3 regions of the Sporosarcina sp. FSL K6-3508 genome follow, and region 1 is predicted to be linked to each of the others. Evidence: riboswitches for the same ligand, from Rfam matches in the RefSeq annotation. Region 1 holds a riboswitch; each other region holds the start of a gene.

Region 1 (4,216 bases):
GTTCATCGAATGTAATGCCGCCTGTGACAGAAAGAGTCTTAGTCGTCGGTCCGATCGCCCCTGCGACAAAACGCGGCCACTCCGCAGTGGAATACTTTGCTGCACTTGCCTTTGCAATTTCGACAGCTTTAGTATTGATTTCATGTGCACGATGTCCTAGTGCAAATTCATTCAGAACAAGGGGAGTGCCGCCAAATGTGTTGGTACAAATGATGTCGGCTCCTGCCTCTAGGTACTCATCATGAATCTTCTCCAAGATATCAGGTCGTAAAACGTTTAAATATTCATTACAGCCGTCGTAATCTTCGCCTCCAAAATCTTCTGTTGAGAGGTCCTCCGCCTGCAGCATCGTCCCCATCGCGCCATCAATGATAAGGATTCGTTTGTCTAGTTGTTCTTCAATAGGATGTCTCTGCATGTGATAATTCGCTCTCCTTCTGCTTATCTATTTGTTTAATGTAGTCATGTAGCTCAAGTGTCATGTCGTAACGGAGGAATGGTGTGATTAAATACAGTCCGTTAAAGTATTGCGCTGCTGTATCGATCAGCTCCTTTGCGATCTGAATTCCTGTTTCAGTGGCTTTTGCTCGGTCGTCGCCACAGGCGCACATCCGTTCAAGCACTTCGTCAGATAGTTTAATGCCAGGCACTTCATGATGCAGAAACTCTGCGTTGCGAATATTTGTCAAAGGCATAATACCTATGAAGATAGGTGTATCTAGATGTTTTGTAGCCTCATAGACGTCAATAATCTTTTCTTTTGTATAGACAGGTTGCGTTATGAAATAATCTGCACCTGCTTCAATCTTTTTCTCCAATCGCTGAACAGCCCGGTCCAATACACGGACATTCGGATTGAACGCAGCTGAAACTGAGAAGTTCGCTTTTTTACGTAATGGTTTACCGGAGAATGAAATCCCTTCATTCAACTGTTTGATTAACTGCAGCAGTTCCATACTCGATACATCGTAGACGCTTGTTGCGCCAGGGAAATCACCAACTTTCGTCGGATCACCTGTTACAGCCAGAATATCGTGGATGCCTAACGCGTCAAGCCCCATTAGATGAGATTGTAACCCGATCAAGTTGTGATCTCGACACGTTAAGTGGACAAGAGGGCGGATATTGTGCTGCATTTTAATGATGGAACCCATTGCCATATTGCTGATCCGAGGGGATGCCAATGAGTTATCCGCCATCGTTACGGCATCAACACCTGCATCGTAAAGTAAATTGGCACCTTTAATATAATCTTCTGTCTCTAAATGCCGTGGTGTGTCCAATTCCACAATGACCGTACGTTCTGTTTTGGCTTTCTCGTGGAGCGGTTGATGTTTTACCGGGCCGGCTTCCTGAATAACGATTGGCTTTGTTGGTTCTACTACTTTCTTGGTGATAGGAGACAATCCCGCTAATCGAGTTTTCGCTGCTTTAATATGTTTAGGAGTAGTTCCGCAACACCCGCCAATTAACCGTACACCTTGATCACGCAGCAATACTGCAGCTCGCCCGAAGTACTCAGCTTCAGATTCATAGACAATGCGGCCATCTTCCACATCCAGTAAAGATGCATTCGGATAAGCGGATAAAAATGCATTTTCCGGCAGTTTCACATTTTCAAAAGCTTGGATTGTATGGTAAGGCCCTAAGCGGCAGTTTACACCGACTATACTTGCACCTAGTGATTCCAGTTGATGCAACGCGTCATTCAATGAAAGTCCGTTTTGCAAAACTCCAGGATCGTGCATGGAGACTTGCGCAATTAGCGGAACATCTGTGATTTGACGAAGTGTTGAAACGACGGATGATAATTCTTCGAAATCATAATACGTTTCGAGCAACAGTCCGTCTGGATCTCCAGTCAATAATGCGTTGGCCTGTTCAAGGACTACTTGCTTTACTTCATCGAGCGATGCATCACTTTTGCGAATTCCACGCAAACCGCCGATGGTACCAAGCACAAATTGACCACCTGGTGCAGCAGCCCGCTTTGCAATTTGGATTGCTGCTTTATTGAATTCCGTAACACGGTTTTCCAATCCATAACGAGCCAATTTCACTGCATTGGCACTGTATGTATTGGTCTGAATAATATCAGCTCCCGCCTCGATATAGTCGTGGTGGATTTTCTCTATAATTTCAGGTTTCTCTATATTTAATTCCTCATAGCAATAATCGATCCCATATGAATACAAAATAGTTCCCATTGCCCCATCTGCTGTCAGGACATTTGTTTGAAGTTTCTCCATTAATGACATCATCAAATCCCCCTTTGTTTTCTCTAATCAAAAAAAGCCTTCAAGTAAATAGAAGGCTTTGTAATCGCAATGACCAGTTCCCTCTCATCTTTCAGTGTGCCATTTCGGCATACTGCTGGAAGTAGCACCTTGCCCATCGGCTGGTTGCTGAAGCGTCTTTGGGCCAGTCCCTCTGCTTCTCTTGATAAGATATGATTCTTATTAAATTATTTCGATAATTCTAACCATATCATAGCGGCTTTGTAGGTAATCGTCAAGTGAATGTTTGATGAAGTTCTTGAAGACCGGAGTGCGCATAGAGAAATTTACTGAAACATGGTAAAATTAAAGGAGTAACTTGAAAAGGTGAGGAATCATGCAGTTTTTTAAATACTCCATTCCGATAGCGGCACTTGTCGGCACGCTTGCCTGGATTATGTTGGAGAATAATTATGAAGAAGTACCGTGGGATTCGCGTGTTTGGATTACCTTTGGCGCCGCTGCATTAAGTGGTGTACTTGCTTTTTTTCTTTTCAGGAAAGAAAAAGAAGACAAAGTCGATAAAAAGAAATAGGAGCTGCCCGAGAAGTCATGTTCATCTGACTTCCCGGGTAGTTCTTTTTTTGCAGAGAAAGCATTTTGTTCATTCTAAGAAATTGCCAGCAGGGGTAGATGTGGGTCTTGTCTGTTTCTTTCTTGCCTTATTGGATAAGAAAAGGGTGTCATTCCTTACATATAAGATGTTCCATAAATTATTAGTTAACTTAAATTAAAAACGAGTTGACAATCAATGAGTCAACCATTACTATTTTTATAGTAACTCAAAATAGAAAGAGGTGTCATGATGACGACAGCTTCGGAAGGACGTCCGCAAAGTAAATTCAGTACATTGTCAATTGTATATAGTGGAATGTTTGCTGCTTTAATGATGAATGGGGCTAATATCACTTCTTTCATACCATTTTTAGTAGTCGGGGGAGTACCTATTACATTGCAGACATTTTTCGCTGTTTTGTCAGGATTGTTATTGGGTAGCCGTCTTGGTGCATTGTCGATGACTGTCTATATGATGGTCGGCCTTGCAGGGGCTCCTGTATTTGCTAAGTTTCAAGGTGGATTTGGCCAAATCTTAAGCCCGACATTTGGTTTTATCGTTACTTTCATCTTGATTGCTTATGTAGCAGGTAAAATCGTGGAGCGTAAGAATACACTGCCATCTTATATTATTGCATCACTTGTTGCGACAGCAATCAACTATTTATTGGGTACGAACTGGATGTATGTCGCCTATAAAGTTTGGGCTGCGGCGCCAGAGGTGTTTACGTACAAAATTGCATGGCTTTGGATGATTCCTCCATTACCGAAGGATATTGTGCTAGCCGTACTGGCGGGAATATTCGCATTTAGAATTTCAAAACATTTGAAAGTGAGGCATACATTTTGACGAACTATCAAAGGCTGGCTGACCAAGTTTTGAAAGGTCACGTATTAACAAATGAGGAAGCGCTTTCAATATTAAATAGTCCGGATGAAGATTTGCTGTTGCTGCTTCATGCGACGTACTCGATCCGATCCCATTACTATGGAAACAAAGTAAAACTTAATATGATCATCAATACGAAGTCGGGGTTGTGCCCGGAAAACTGTGGCTACTGTGCCCAGTCGATTGTGTCAAAAGCACCGGTTGAAAAGTATGCAATGATGAAATCAGAAGAAATATTACAAGGTGCAGAGCGAGCTGCTGCAAATAAAGCGGGCACTTATTGTATCGTGGCAAGTGGACGAGGACCTCGGGCTAGTGAGCTTGAAATCGTTATTGATTCCGTCAAGCAAATTAAAGAGAAACATAAAGGAATGACCGTTTGTGCATGTTTAGGAATTCTGAAGCCAGAACAAGCCGCACGCTTGAAAGAAGCAGGTGTAGACCGATACAATCACAACTTGAACACCTCTGCCGAACACCATGAAAGCATCACTAC
Region 2 (4,216 bases), 500 kb from region 1:
AGCGACGGGACAACAAACTGTAATTTTATTTTCAATTAAAAACGATTCAAAAGGAGAAGATACAAATGAACACGACAAAATTTTTAGATGCTAAAGGATTGGCTTGCCCAATGCCGATCGTACGGACAAAAAAAGCGATGAAAGAACTAGAAGCAGGGGATATCCTTGAAATTCATGCAACGGACAAAGGATCTGTAGCAGATTTGACAGCTTGGGCCGCATCAGGAAATCACAAGGTAGTGGACCAGCAACAAGAGTCCGATGTCTTTAAATTTTGGATTCAAAAAGGATAAACTAAGCAAAGAGGGTGTTCCATTGCCCTCTTTCATTAGGAAGGAGGGAGAGAGAACATCATGAGTTTTACATTTATCATCACCATCTTCCTCATTGGATTTGTCGGCTCATTCCTTTCCGGCATGATGGGAATTGGCGGTGCCATCGTCAAATATCCAATGTTACTTTTCATTCCTGCATTACTTGGTTTTGAAGCTTTTTCATCGCATGACGTCTCGGGTATTACGGCAGTTGAAGTATTCTTTGCTTCTCTCTCAGGTGTCTTTGCTTATCGCAAGAGCAATCTAATCTTGAAGCCACTTGTGTTGTATATGGGAATCAGCGTATTGATCGGCAGTGTAATCGGAGGGGCAGGTTCCAGTCTGCTGTCGGAAGCAACCGTTAACATTGTATATGGTGTATTGGCCGTGCTGGCAGCCGTGATGATGTTCATTCCGCAAAAAGGTCTTGATAACATCCCCGTGGAAGAAATTGCGTTCAATAAATGGATAGCCACAGGAACTGCATTGCTAGTTGGGTTGGCTGCAGGAATTGTAGGGGCAGGAGGGGCGTTTATCCTCGTACCGATCATGCTTGTTGTATTAAAAATTCCTACACGGGTCACGATAGCCACTTCGCTAGCAATCACTTTATTGTCTTCAATCGGTTCGGCGTCAGGAAAACTCTTCACAGGGCAAGTTCCCTATGAACCGGCGCTTGTCATGATTATTGCGAGCGTGCTGGCGGCCCCGCTTGGAGTGAAGGTAAGTCGCAAAGTCAATACGAAAGTGTTGCAAGGAATTCTCGCTGTATTGATCATGGGCTCTGCAGTGAAAATTTGGTGGGATATTTTTTAGAAATCACAATGATTTCTAAACATTCTACTAATAACCCTTGCATTTAGTTGGTATTGGCTTTATACTATTTTTCAAGATGGAAAACGAATAGACAAACTCTTATCAAGAGCGGCGGAGGGATTAGGCCCTATGATGCCCGGCAACCGGCTAGTTATGCAAAGGTGCTACTTCCTACAAACTGTTGACAGTTTGGAAGATAAGAGAGGTATGAGCGAAAGCAAAGCCCTCTTCTTATTTTTAGGAAGAGGGCTTCTTTGTATCCTCACTAGGCTCATTGTCTAGCTGCAGAGGGCAGCTGCTCGGGACGTTTCGGTCTTTTCGAAAAAGGGGGAGAGCACCCTTTTACGATAAGCCCTCCAACGTCTGTCACGACAAAACGCCCTCTTCTGCTTTTCAGTATTCCATCAGGTAGACTAATAAATTCGGAGGGGAAATAGTTATGACTAAATTTCAGCCAGAAACTGTTTTATTGCACGGAGGACAGCAGCCAGATCCTGTAACCGGTTCACGTGCTGTGCCGATTCATCGTACGACTTCATATGTTTTCAGAGATACAGAGCATGCACAGAATTTATTTGCTTTGCAAGAAGCAGGCAATATCTATACACGTATTACTAACCCGACTGTCGCAGTTTTTGAGGAGCGTGTGGCGCAGATCGAAGGTGGATCTGCAGCAGTAGGGCTATCATCCGGAATGGCGGCAATCGCATTTTCGATCCTGAACATTGCGGGCGCGGGAGATGAAATTGTGGCGGCCAGCAATCTGTATGGCGGCACGTACAATTTATTCGCTGTGACACTGCCGCGCTATGGCATCACGGTGAAGTTCGTGGATGCATCTGATCCGAAAAACTTTGAAGCGGCAATTACAGATAAGACGAAGGCGTTATTCGCAGAGACGATCGGTAATCCGAGCCTGCAAGTCCTTGATGTAGAAGCGGTAGCGAAAGTCGCGCATGACAACGGTATTCCATTGTTGGTGGATAACACGTTCCCGTCTCCATATGGCTCCAATCCGATTGAGTTCGGAGCAGACGTAGTCATTCACTCCGCAACGAAATGGATTGGCGGGCACGGCACGACGATTGGAGGCGTGGCGGTCGATGCAGGGAAATTTGATTGGACTCAAGGAAAATTCCCAGGGTTCACAGAACCGGATGAATCGTATCATGGGTTGAGATATGGCATCGATACGGCAGGGGCTGCATTCGCAACGAAGCTGCGCGTTCAATTATTGCGTGATTTCGGACCTTGCTTGGCGCCGGACAGTGCATTTAATTTATTGCAGGGGCTTGAGACGCTTCATTTGCGTGTGCCTCGCCATAATGAAAACGCACAGAAAGTCGCAGCGTTCTTGAAGGAACATCCGGCAGTGGACTGGGTGACGTATACGGGTCTTGAAGAACACCCGACGTATGAGTTGGCGCAAAAACACTTGAAGCACGGCTATGGTTCCATTATTGTTTTCGGCATTAAAGGTGGCCGGGATGCAGGTCGTAAAGTGATTGATAATGTGGAAATCTGGTCACATGTAGCGAATGTTGGTGACGCGAAGTCGTTGATCATTCATCCGGCGTCTACTACACACCAGCAATTATCCGCAGAAGATCTGAAGAGTTCGGGTGTGACTGAAGAGTTGATTCGCCTGTCTGTCGGGTTGGAATCAGCAGATGATATTATTGCAGATTTAAAACAAGCGATTGAGAAAGCGGTCGAAAAGGCTGTTCATTAATTAATAGGTAAAAGCAAAAAAGTCACCGAGTCCGGTGACTTTTTTGTATTTACCGACGTTTCACTTTCCTTCGTTCTTCTTTCAATGACATGAACAACGAAGTGACCATCATGATCAAGATAACGGAAAACGGCAGGGCGGCGATGATAACTACATTTTGTAGCGCATCCAATCCACCGACAAACAATAAAATAACAGCGATCGAGGACTGAATCACTCCCCATACCACCTTTAAATTATTAGGTGGTGTCAGCGATCCGTAAGATGACTGCATACCGAGTACGAAGGTAGCTGAATCTGCAGAAGTGATGAAAAATGAAATGATAAGCAAAATGGCGATCATGGATATTATAGAAGACCACGGCATGCCGCTGAACATCTCAAAAATTGTCAGCTCAGTTGCAGTGGAAGCTAAATCAATAATCCCAGCCTTTTGTGTTTCAATTGCTGTAGTACCAAATGCAGAAAACCAGATCATACTTAACACGGTTGGTACGACGAGTAAACCGATCATAAACTCCCGGATCGTTCTCCCTTTCGAAACCCGGGCAATGAACATACCGACAAATGGCGACCAAGCGATCCACCAAGCCCAATAAAATATTGTCCAATCATTAAGCCATGCACGATTCCCAACATCGAGAGGGGCAGTACGGAAACTCATGCGAACAAGATGCTCTAAATACCCACCGATCGAGTCGGTGAACATATCGAAAATAAGCAATGTGGGTCCTAAAGCAATGACGAAAAATAATAATGCAATAGCAAGGACCATATTGGCATTTGATAAGATTTTGATCCCCTTGCCGAGCCCGCTCCATGCAGACACCAAGAACAAAATCGTTACAATGATGATAATGATGAGTTGCGATAGGAAACTGACAGGAATACCAAAAAGGTAATGCAGCCCCGCATTGACTTGGACAGCGCCAAGGCCGAGAGATGTGGCAACGCCAAACACTGTAGCAAAGATAGCAAATACGTCAATGACAATACCGAGGGGCCCATTGACGCGGTCACCGAAAATGGGTTTCAAAGTAGCCGAAATCAATCCCGGTTGGCCTTTACGGAATTGGAAATAGGCCAGTGCAAGAGCTGTCATCCCATAGACAGCCCAAGCATGGAAGCCCCAATGGAAAAATGCTTGGCGCATGGCTTCTTTATAAGCCTCCGCTGTTTCAGGCCCCGCAGTAGCAGGATTGACTGCATAATGCGATAGGGGCTCAGCAGCCCCGTAAAAGACAAGTCCGATTCCCATACCGGCGGAAAAAAGCATAGCCAGCCATGATATTAAAGAGAATTGGGGACGATCGCTGTCTTTTCCTAAACGGATTCTGCCGATGGGGCTAAAGAT
Region 3 (4,216 bases), 1.0 Mb from region 1:
GTAGCCGTCAGACCCGATTCGAAACTTGCAGCCATAGCAAAGCAACGAAATTGGGACATTTTATGATGATAGCCAAAAAGCCCTGAATTAGGATTCAGGGCTTCAGGGCTTCAATCTTCAAGCATTCTTTAACGTATTAACATATAAGTTTCCATCGGTTTGAATTTCTGCATACAACACATGCTCCGGCTTCCCGATGCCTTGCAGTTCCAGTTGTTGCTTCAACCACACATCAGTCAGCTTCAATTCCCGCATATTTTTCTCTTGTACTTTTCCGTCGGTAATAATTTCGGTCGGAATATATTTGGGTGTAGGAGAAGCCACTTTGACATCTTTTTTCGTTGCCTTCTCTTCGCCTGGCTTAAGCATCACGCTCAAGTTTCCATTCGTTTCGAAAATCGCATAATTGACGTCTTTCATGGAAAAAACGGCTTGTTCCCGAAGCAACATATTCAATTCATTAAAATTCAGACGCAGCTTTCTTAATGAACCTTCCACAATCTTTCCATCCTGAATTACGATGATTGGCTTATCATCCAACAGGACACGTAGTTTTTTTGATTTAAACGTTAAATAATTGGCAAGTATCGTCAATACTGCCCACAGGACCATACCATATAAACCATTCAAGAACGGTGTCTCGGACTCCCCTGCCAAATCGGCGGCAATCGAACCGATCGTGATACCTGTAACATAATGGAAGAAGGTCAATTGAGATATTTGTTTTTTCCCCATGAACCGGGCCAGGATCAGAAGGACGATAAAGGAAATAACAGTCCGCAAAGTCATCTCCCAAAAAGACAGCTCCAAAAACTCATCCATATTCATAACGCACACCTCCATTGAGTGGAGTATGTGTGAAATGAGGTAAACTATACTTTCATAAGCTTATTTCAATCCCAAACGTATGGCGTTGCTTGATAGACATAGTAGTTCAACCAGTTCGAGAATAACAAATGTGTATGTGAACGCCAAGTATTCATTGGTTCTCTCGTCGGATCATCATTCGGGAAATAATTTTCAGGTACATCAATATCCAATCCCTTTTGGACATCTCGCCCGTATTCTTCAGCCAATGTATGTGCATCATACTCTAAATGTCCTGTCACCATTATGTTTTTTTCATCATTAGAAATCACAATGAATGCACCCGCATCATCCGATACAGATAGCAGTGTCAAATCCGGATGCTTCTCAATTTCTTCTATGGAAACAGCCGTGTGACGTGAGTGAGGAGCAACAAATACATCGTTAAATCCTCTTGCCAAATTGACTGTTTGGTCCGTGATATCGTGAGAAAAAATCCCAAAACATTTCTTCGGCAACTCAAACTTATCAATGCCGTAATGATGATAAAGTGCGGCTTGCGCGCCCCAACAAATATGCAAGACAGAGGTCACATTGGTTTTTGTCCACTCCATGATTTTCTCTAATTCCTTCCAATACACTACGTCTTCAAATTGCATATGTTCAATAGGTGCTCCTGTAATAATCATGCCGTCAAACTTGCGCTCTTTCACGTGTTCGAATGTTGTATAAAACGTTTCCAAATGAGTTTGACTGACATTTTTGGAAACATAGGTCGCCGTATTTAAAAACGTCACGTTTACTTGCAAAGGCGTATTACCAAGTAATCGTAATAATTGAAGTTCTGTTTTTTCTTTTTCAGGCATTAAATTCAGAATCAAAATGTTCAGCGGCCGAATATCTTGCTCCGTCGCCCGATCTTCATCCATGATGAAGATTTTTTCTTTCTTCAGTAACTCACCTGCAGGTAATTGTTTCGGTATATTAATCGGCATATTTCTTCCCCCTTGGCTATTCATTCGGCCTGTTTTTACAAAATAAAAAACCTCTTTTCCTGTAGATAAGAAAATGAAGGTTTAGGACCACAGTTCTTATCTCTCAAGACAACAATCTTGTTGGAGGTAGCACCTTCCTGTTTACACAGAGGTTGCTGAAGCTTCGTCAGGCCAAATCCCTCAGCTTCTCTTGATAAGTAGTATTTAGTTAATATCATTTCACGAAAATGATTTACTGACTATTATAACATTAATAAACTAATTGTATAGTCAAATTTTCAAATAGTTCTGCTCATTCCAATCTCGTAAATTGTAGACCGGAAATATTTGTGTATAATAGGAACTACCAACTACTTTTTAAAGGAGGAACTCATGAGATCTTTAGGCATTGTTCGCAAAGTAGACCATCTTGGCAGAATAGTTATTCCGAAAGAGCTACGCAAATCTTTGCAATTAGATAAAGGCGATCCCATTGAAATTTTCGCAGAAGACGATCGAATTATTTTGAGAAAATATCAAGTGAATAAGGCATGTTTCATTACTGGTGAAGTAACGGACGAAAACAAAGAACTATCAAACGGATTATTCATAAGTCCTCAAGGCACGAAAATCCTTCTAGAACAATTACAGGATTTTGTTTAAATATTAACAAGCCAACGATCTCCTTGGATCGTTGGCTTGTTAGCATACATCAAAGTAATAAAATTTGGTTGACTTCAGAGTGAAAAGCGGAACAAGTGAATATAAGTTTGTAGCCCGGAGATTGGCTCCCCGCGGAAAGCCATCCTCCCGGAACCTGGATCAACGGTTCTTTTACCCATTCACCCTCTGCTCACAAACTATTGATAAACTCTTCAATCTCCTCTTTCGTCTTGCGATTCTTACTGACAAAACGGCCTGTTTCCTTGCCTTCACTGAATGCGATAAAGCTTGGGATGCCAAATATATCGAGCTGACTGCACAAGTCAATAAACTCATCCCGGTCGACATAAATAAATTGGTACTCGGAAAATTCCGTTTCCAGTGTTGGTAAAAACGGCTCGATCACTCTGCAATCAGGACACCAATCTGCAGAAAACAAGAAAATCACTCGCTCTTCTTGCTTCAATTGTTCGAATTGCTCGAAGGACTCTAAGTTTTTCATCTTACATTACCCCTTTACTTGAATAGTATGGTACTACTATAACATTGATTGGCATATATCTTCTCTTCTCACGACTTATGCTATTTCCTAATACTCCATAGTAAAAGTTACTTATAATCCGCTTTTATCTCTCAAACACGAACGTTCACAAATCATTCAATAATTTATGTTCGCCTTTATTAGTTTTTCATTTTTTTCCGAAAAGTAATTGACAATTACTTTTGACGTGTTATGATTAGTTCAAATTTAATACACGCAAAACAATTTTGACGAAGACATACCTTCCTGTAAAAGAATTTTCTAGAGAGCTGATGAATTGGTGAGAGTCAGTAAATTCTTGGGATGGCGGCACTTCCGAATTGCTTGGCTGAATAGTTCAGTAGGCCAATCCGTCACATGCACGTTACGCATGCTGAATGAAGGCTGCTTTTGCAGCAAAACAAGGGTGGTACCGCGTTAGTTTATTGAGCTTTTCGCCCCTTACGTATGTAAGGGATGGAAGGCTTTTTTATTTTTCCTAAAAGGAGGTAAGCATAGAACGTACATATGGGATCAACTCTATAAAATTCATTTTGAAAACTTTACAACAATAAAAACTACTGAAGGAGAGAATGATTATTATGGCTTTTAAAGTACTTATTAGTGACCCACTTAGCGAGGACGGTATTTTTCCATTACGACAAGCAGAAGGTTTTGAAATTGTGATCGATACAGATTTGACACCTGACCAACTGAAGGATCGGATCAAAGGTTTTGATGCTCTTCTAGTACGTAGTCAGACAACTGTTACGAAAGAATTGCTAGATTCTGCTGATCAATTGAAAATTATTGGACGTGCAGGTGTAGGTGTCGACAATATCGATTTGGATGCAGCTACAGAAAAAGGGATTATCGTCGTCAATGCTCCTGATGGAAATACAAATTCAGCTGCTGAGCACACGGTAGCTATGATGATGGCGATGGCTCGTAAAATTCCACAAGCATTCAATTCACTGAAGAACAATAAATGGGACAGAAAATCATTTCTCGGTGTAGAGCTAAAAGACAAAACATTAGGGATTATCGGACTTGGCCGTATTGGTGCAGAAGTTGCCAGACGTGCGAAAGGTCAACGTATGAATGTCATCGCGTACGATCCATTCCTAACTGAAGAAATCGCAAAGAAATTGGGTATTGAAATTGGTACGGTAGATGAAGTATTAGCAGCTGCTGATTTCATTACAGTACATACACCATTGCTGAAAGAAACACGCAGAATGATCAATAAGGA

The links. A riboswitch is a leader RNA that binds a small molecule or an ion and turns the genes downstream of it on or off. The one in region 1 is predicted to bind S-adenosylmethionine.
Region 2: it holds a riboswitch for S-adenosylmethionine, as region 1 does, so the genes downstream of both, MKX97_RS01205 (O-acetylhomoserine aminocarboxypropyltransferase/cysteine synthase family protein) here and MKX97_RS16895 (bifunctional homocysteine S-methyltransferase/methylenetetrahydrofolate reductase) in region 1, are expected to answer to the same signal.
Region 3: it holds a riboswitch for S-adenosylmethionine, as region 1 does, so the genes downstream of both, metA (homoserine O-succinyltransferase) here and MKX97_RS16895 (bifunctional homocysteine S-methyltransferase/methylenetetrahydrofolate reductase) in region 1, are expected to answer to the same signal.

What each region holds. Positions count from the first base shown of each region.
Region 1 is NZ_CP152016.1:3,381,168-3,385,383, reverse strand. Features, by position in the region: gene metH (methionine synthase) at 1-418, opposite strand, end outside; gene MKX97_RS16895 (bifunctional homocysteine S-methyltransferase/methylenetetrahydrofolate reductase) at 399-2,258, opposite strand; SAM riboswitch class I at 2,340-2,449, opposite strand; gene MKX97_RS16890 (hypothetical protein) at 2,614-2,811, shown strand; gene MKX97_RS16885 (biotin transporter BioY) at 3,079-3,681, shown strand; gene bioB (biotin synthase BioB) at 3,678-4,216, shown strand, end outside.
Region 2 is NZ_CP152016.1:254,569-258,784, forward strand. Features, by position in the region: gene MKX97_RS01195 (sulfurtransferase TusA family protein) at 66-293, shown strand; gene MKX97_RS01200 (sulfite exporter TauE/SafE family protein) at 354-1,130, shown strand; SAM riboswitch class I at 1,227-1,333, shown strand; gene MKX97_RS01205 (O-acetylhomoserine aminocarboxypropyltransferase/cysteine synthase family protein) at 1,570-2,862, shown strand; gene MKX97_RS01210 (BCCT family transporter) at 2,912-4,216, opposite strand, start outside.
Region 3 is NZ_CP152016.1:2,347,705-2,351,920, forward strand. Features, by position in the region: gene MKX97_RS11545 (HAD-IB family hydrolase) at 1-66, shown strand, start outside; gene MKX97_RS11550 (DUF421 domain-containing protein) at 118-828, opposite strand; gene metA (homoserine O-succinyltransferase) at 894-1,802, opposite strand; SAM riboswitch class I at 1,896-2,002, opposite strand; gene MKX97_RS11560 (AbrB/MazE/SpoVT family DNA-binding domain-containing protein) at 2,175-2,444, shown strand; gene MKX97_RS11565 (thioredoxin family protein) at 2,635-2,946, opposite strand; gene serA (phosphoglycerate dehydrogenase) at 3,567-4,216, shown strand, end outside.